3 regions of the Paenibacillus sp. QJM3NY_38 genome follow, and region 1 is predicted to be linked to each of the others. Evidence: riboswitches for the same ligand, from Rfam matches in the RefSeq annotation. Region 1 holds a riboswitch; each other region holds the start of a gene.
The links. A riboswitch is a leader RNA that binds a small molecule or an ion and turns the genes downstream of it on or off. The one in region 1 is predicted to bind cyclic di-AMP.
Positions count from the first base shown of each region.

Region 2: it holds a riboswitch for cyclic di-AMP, as region 1 does, so the genes downstream of both, AC0VZ8_RS02360 (hypothetical protein) here and AC0VZ8_RS00495 (C40 family peptidase) in region 1, are expected to answer to the same signal.
Region 3: it holds a riboswitch for cyclic di-AMP, as region 1 does, so the genes downstream of both, AC0VZ8_RS17990 (universal stress protein) here and AC0VZ8_RS00495 (C40 family peptidase) in region 1, are expected to answer to the same signal.

Region 1 covers NZ_CM149665.1:102,495-104,694, forward strand. The annotation lists gene AC0VZ8_RS00495 (C40 family peptidase) at 367-840, opposite strand; cyclic di-AMP (ydaO/yuaA leader) riboswitch at 844-983, opposite strand; gene AC0VZ8_RS00500 (hypothetical protein) at 1,332-2,159, opposite strand; gene AC0VZ8_RS00505 (M1 family metallopeptidase) at 2,171-2,200, opposite strand, start outside.
Region 2 covers NZ_CM149665.1:524,736-526,935, forward strand. The annotation lists gene AC0VZ8_RS02355 (hypothetical protein) at 1-101, opposite strand, end outside; cyclic di-AMP (ydaO/yuaA leader) riboswitch at 234-407, opposite strand; cyclic di-AMP (ydaO/yuaA leader) riboswitch at 945-1,113, shown strand; gene AC0VZ8_RS02360 (hypothetical protein) at 1,248-1,658, shown strand; gene AC0VZ8_RS02365 (potassium-transporting ATPase subunit F) at 1,810-1,887, shown strand; gene kdpA (potassium-transporting ATPase subunit KdpA) at 1,918-2,200, shown strand, end outside.
Region 3 covers NZ_CM149665.1:3,913,401-3,915,600, forward strand. The annotation lists gene AC0VZ8_RS17985 (TetR/AcrR family transcriptional regulator) at 1-440, opposite strand, end outside; cyclic di-AMP (ydaO/yuaA leader) riboswitch at 616-764, shown strand; gene AC0VZ8_RS17990 (universal stress protein) at 874-1,557, shown strand; gene AC0VZ8_RS17995 (TrkH family potassium uptake protein) at 1,636-2,200, shown strand, end outside.

The DNA.
Region 1 (2,200 bases):
CGTCCATTCTATCAGACAGCAAGCGAGATTGGCAATTATTTCTTGATGGATTTTGCTATTTTTCAATAGCATTAACTGTCGAAGCACCAAGGAAAATCAATATTTTTCCAAAATGGGTGTTTAATGACGAGAGAGAAGGGTAAATAAAGGATAGATGATGTGAAGACACGGCGAAGTGAAGTGGAACTGAAGTGAACTTGTATAATAAATTTCATTTTTTTTCGAAAAAGCGGGAACTTTTTTGCTGTGCTGAACGTTATAAAGGTATACGCACAATCAACAAAAGAAAAAAGCCGCTGGATGAGATCGGCACAATCTCATAAACCCAGGGCTTTCTTGTAAGAGTAAATCAATTAAGTTCCAACATTAATTGTAGTTCACAGCTACAGATTTGTACGTATTCTGACTCATAATTCTCTTAGCGCCTACATATCGGTTGGCGTAATAGCTCTGGCTCAGCGGACTGATAATGACACCGCGCGAAGATGAAGAATGAGCGAATTTGCCGCTCCCGACATAAATACCCACATGAGATACACCTCTACCGGATGTGTTGAAGAACACGAGATCGCCAGCTTTCAGTTTGCTCTTGGATACGGCCGTACCTACTTTGTATTGAGCTGCAGACGTACGGGGCAGGCTAAGACCAAGCTTCTTGTAAACATAGCTGGTGAATCCGGAGCAGTCAAATCCATTCGTTGTAGTTCCACCTGTTTTGTAAGAAACACCAATGGCTGGTTTGATTGCAGTATTTAATTTGGAATCGGCGAAAGCGCTTCCGGTCCCTAATGTGAGTGCGAGTGCGAGGCCTAGAGAAACAGCCGTTAACTTCTTTTTCAAAACAAAAGCTCCTTCCATTGCCTGCGAGGTTAGCTTAAGGGTTCGGTTGAAGGTCCCCTATGATCCCTCTCTTGCGAGATCAATTCACCCAAAACGGATCCCCCGCTTCCCATATCGTTATGGGAATTCGGCTCCTTAAAATGTTGATGAACCCATTCATTGACGTTTGACGTTCCAACATAGTTAGCGAATTACAACGTTCCTAACATAAAAGTTACAGTAAAGATGACAAAGTTGTTACTAACATATTCGTTATTTTAGCAGAGTATTAACAATTTGGCAAACGAGGAAACATTATTTTTAAACAAAAAAACCTGTCCCCATCTTAAGGGAACAGGTTTTTTTGTAATATGGCGTTCAGAAATTTGTAATATTAAGGATAAATGAACTCTTATTCTCTGTAAAATCTAGCGCGGGATAGAAACGTGTCGCTTCTGATTACAGCTTATTCGCGAGCGTGTTTCATTATTTTAGGTGCCAAATTGTAACCATTAAGGATGCTGTGAGGAGGAATCTCTCCACAAATGATATTGAGCGGACATTGCCCAAATTTGGAAAAGTCCATTCAGGAAATAAGAGGCCTGCTGAATAATTAAGCCGATCAACCCGGCCCAGAAGAGCGAGGCCGAGCTCAGGAGCAGCAGAATGACACAGGCGGATCCGCCGATGGTGATGGATAACAGCATTGCTGTGCCCAAGCGGCGGAAGAGCGCATGGATAGAGCTGATCATGCTGGATTCGCCGGTACGGCCAAATTGCATATAGAGCAATAACAGGCGGATCAGATAGGCGTACAAGAACCAGCCAGCTGCATAGGGCAGTGCATGAAGCAGCAGCACAGGCTCCTGAATTCCATTCAGCAGAATCGGGAGGATTTTGGGCAGAATCCAGTAACCGGGCGCGAAGGTGAGAATAAGCTCAACCAGATAGAATAGCGTTACGGGTTTCCACAGTTTCCGCATGCCAGTGAAGAAGAATAAACCGCGCTCGCCCTTGGCTTCCTGGTGAAGGTTGTAGAAGATGCCGGCCCGAATGAGCGGGGTGAGGATCATCCGGATCAGGAGCAAACCGGCCAGAAGCCATCCGTAGGTGTGTACTGTGCTGCTCAAGGACAGGCTCATCTCGCCCTCGTAGAAGAATAAAAGACGGCTGAGCTCGTTAGGGGCGGAATCCGGATATCGCATCAGAAGGGGGACTACCGCCGATTTTACGAGTCGGTACAGGCAATATCCCCACAGCAAACGGTATAAGAAGAGCAGAATCGAGACGTATAGCTGGTCTTTAACACTGATCCACCCTTGGCCTGCGTAACTTTTCATGTGCTCCCCCCTCACCATGATAGGCTGCCGAACAGCGTCTC
Region 2 (2,200 bases), 420 kb from region 1:
TCGAAACGAAAGATCTCCATATGGCGGATGAGCTCTGCATTTAATGCAGGCGATGCGGTTTCGATGACGGGTGCTAGTGCAGCCTCAATGAATTTCGTCATGATCTACGCTCCTTTATAGGAATGTTATATGCACGGCAAAAAGGCCCGGTGAGCAGAGTAACCCCGCTCTCCAGGCCTATTTATCGTTAGAGGCCCTGCTACAGCGGCCGCTTCGCTTAAGGCTCGGGTGGTGTTCTCTCTCAAAGCGCGCCTACGAGGTTAGCTGACGGATTCGGGCTTGAGAGCACCCTACCGCGACGCCTGATCATCAGGCCTGCGGATTCACCCCATTCACCAACAGAAGCTCCGTTGGCGGTTTTGGTTCCCCCGTCTCCCGATCCGTCGGGAGCTCAGCGTATAACGAATGTTTCGAATAGATGGATGAATCATACGCCGGAGGACTCTAAAAGTAAATGGCCATATGGGACGGATACATTCCGAAAATCGATGAAAACCGTATAAGAAAACGTGTACATTCAGTCGTGTCATCGATTATCATGGCAAAATCTCGGTATCTCGATAGATTACGATAAATGCAAGAAAACAAGAGAAATACATAGTATAGAGAAGAATTCAAGAGATAATGGAGCGAAACCGGTCAGATCCTGTTTGACATAACGCTACATGTGTTTTTGCTCACATTTACTTCCTGCAAGGCCGGACGTATGATACGAACTATGAATTGACGGACATCGGCGGCAGGCATACAGGCAGCCGTTCCATGAAGACCTAAGGCTGTGTGAGAGCTGCCGGGCTCTTGATGGATCGAATCTCAGGCGAGGGCACCATGGGCCTTCGCTGGAAATGCAGGATGATGCGACTCTCACCGCTCGAACCTGATGCTGTGCTGTTTTGCCGGACCTGGATGTTAGTCAATGGCTAATAGAATAACATGCTACTCGTTTTTAATTTTCGCTGAGTCCTTGAATGGAAAAGGAACGGGGGAACCAGTCGGGAGATGAACTTGATCTCTCAGGGGTGAATCCCATGGACAAGATAACGGTCTATGGGTAGGGCGACTCTCACGCCCGAATCCGTCAGCTAACCTCGTAAGCGTATCGAGAGAGGCAACGATTGTCGTGGACTTGGGCCACGGTGTATTTCACCGTGTTCTGATGAAGAAGCCTGCGGGAAGAGTTCTTCTCTTTCCCCAGGCTTCTTTGTTGTTGTCTTCTCTTTCTGAATTTCTTAGGAGGAGAACAAAAGATGGAGAAACCGCAGGAGTTTATCCTGGTATCCGCGCCGAACAAGGCCGGGGAAGAATTTATCCGCCAGCTGATCTATATGCGCATTTCGTTTGCGGCCATAGCCAACAACCGGGTTGAGCAGGAGAGGCTGCGAGAACTAGGCTGCACCAACATGATTCTTATCGATACAAGGGATGAACAAACCTGGATCATTCCCGAGTTTCCCGTCAGCAAGGTGTATTTGTTCGAGAGCAGCTTGAACCTGTGCTGCCGCTATTTACGGATCTGCCGGACATGGACGACGGAGTCGATTTATGTGATTACCCATTCCAGCAATCCGCGATTGATATACAAGGGACTGGGTGCCGATGTGGTGCTTCATACGAACCATCATCAGGTATCCTTCCTGATTTCATCCATCGTCAGCTAAGCGTCTTGGCTGATGTGACCATGAGGTTTTAGGAGGTTATATTCATGCAGGATTTATATATGGTGCTTATCTTGGGAGGAACCTACGGACTGCTCATGCTGTTTATGTCCTGGTGCGGACGAGTCATTTCGGAACCGGAGGGGGATTAGTCGTGATAATCATTTTAATATGCACGCTCTTTATTTTTCTATATTTGATTTACGCGCTGATTCACCCTGAAAAATTCTAGGGAGACAGCTGAAGGAGGAAGGCATTCGTCATGGGCATTTTACAAATTGCCATCGTTATACTCGTTCTGGTGCTGCTGGTAAAGCCGCTCGGAACTTATCTATATCAGGTGTTTCGCAATGAGGGGAATGGAACAGATAAATGGTTCTCCTGGTTGGAGAAACCGATCCTCGCACTGATTGGGTTGAAAGAACGCAAAGGGATGACATGGAAAGGGTATGCCATTAGCTTTGTGTTAACGAATATCGTGCTGGTTGCGGCGGGGTATTTGATCCTGCGGATACAAAGAGTATTGCCCTTCAACCCGAACGGCA
Region 3 (2,200 bases), 3.5 Mb from region 1:
TGCCAAGCCGTAATCACAGGCAAGAGCGCGTCTTGATCCTCCATAAAGTTACGCTCCAGCAAGTCTTTCGGCAATTTCCTGAACAACAGCTCCATCTCCCCGCGATCCATCATCTGCCGAAGCATCGGGCTCTCGTCCATCATCCTAAGTGAATATAAGAGAAACCGTTTAATGCTTTCCTTACTGCAGACCTCTTCAGGAGGGAATAAATCCAGAACGGCATTGCGAATTCGCTGCTCCTCCTCCAGAATCAGTTCATAATATAATTCCTCTTTCGATCCGAAAAACATGTAGAACGAGCCTTGGGCAATGCCGGCGGCCTTCGTCAGATCTTCAACACTCGTTTTGCGAAGGCCCGCCGTTTCGAAATGATGGCGTGCCTCCGTCAGCAGTTTTTGGCGTATCCATTCACGTTCTTCGTCCGAGAATTTTTTGGGCATGTTGCACTTCACATCCTTAATCAGGTTTGTGATTCTGTGAATAATTTTATTTTATATTCATAAAAGTACTCCCCAAAGTCCCGTTTGTCAATATATTTGATATGATGTTGTTTACTTATCGGTAACTGTTTACTTTCAGCATGTTTTAGCATAATATTTATTACGATAAATTTCATACGCATAAATGCTTAATCCTCTATGAGGAACGGGGGAACCAACAAAGCGACTAAGCTTTAGGGGTGAATTCTTTCTGGATAAGAAGGAACGGGGACTCTCAATCCCGAATCCGACAGCTAACCTCGTCAGCGTCTTGGGAGAGAACACTCTTACTACTTTGACTTGTCCATGATCCGTACAACCAAGGCCAGGAAGCAGAACTGTCTCTGCTTCCTGGCCTTTTTTGTTAACGCTGTAGTGCTTAGAAAAGAAAGGAATGATTATTCTGCTTAATAATGAAAAGATACTGGTATGCGTGTATTACGGACCAAACGGAGAACGCCTCATCCGTCGAGGCGGCGAATTAGCCAGACTTCTTCAGTGTCCCCTGTTTGTGTTGAGCGTTATACCCTTGCGTGAAGGTGAGTTAGATCAGGCACAAGAAAGGTATATGGCTGAGTGGCAAGTGAAATGCAACGAGTATGGGGCAACCTTCATTGTCAAAACGAATGAAGATCGCAAGGCTTCAGAAATCATAGCGGAAACCGCCAAGAATCATCAAATCACCCAACTAATCATCGGACAATCCGGTCAAACGCGATGGCAAGAAATTACGCGCGGTTCGTTTGTTAACGAGCTTTTAAACCAGATAGGCGAGACGGACTTACACATTGTAGCGGTTCAAAGGATGGATGATCCAATAGCTGACACCCATGAACGGGGAATTCGAGTCACTGTGTTCAGAGAGGGTTCTCATTACCTGCTTGGCAGTAAGGAGTCCGGGGGCGATCCAATAGCCGAAGGTCTATTTTTCAAAGAGTTAAATACCGATTTTGACACCGGCGTGCTGAAAATAAAAACAGACCACGAGATCCAATATTTGAAAATAAGTCACGGAAAAGTAGTAGACTCGTCTTTTTTCCAAAACAGAAAATTCTTCGATAAACCCGGCGATCAATAAAGAATGGGGGTGGAACTTGTGAGAAGAACATTTATGAATGCAAACGATCGAAATACACAACATTCCGCTCCTGACACAATGGAGTTGTTTATCAACAAGCTTAAAAAAAATATGAGTCCCCCTCAACTCGTCATGCTTGTCTTTTTCACTTTAATATTAATCGGGACCGCATTGCTCGCGCTTCCCTACTCTTCCTCCACCGGGAGGTCAATTGGTCTGCTGGATGCTTTATTTACTGCCACCTCAGCAATCTGCGTAAACGGGCTCGTTGTCTTGGATACCGGTAGTGTTTTTTCGACTTTTGGACAAGTCATTATCATGATCTTGATTCAAATTGGCGGGCTCGGCTTTATGACCTTTGGCGTGATGGTTGCCATTGTTCTGGGGAAAAGGATTGGCTTGAAGCAACGAATGATTATTCAGCAAACCACGCATTCGACCTCGGCACAAGGTTTGGTTAAATTGTCCATGTATATGGTACTCATTGCATTCGCGTTTGAAGCATTAGCAACGATTGTCCTTACACTCCGCTGGCAACAGGACTTCGGGTGGGGACAGGCAGCTTATTACGCCCTTTTCCATTCCGTTTCGGCATTCAGCAATGCCGGATTCGCCCTGTGGTCTGACAGCCTAACCCCCTTTG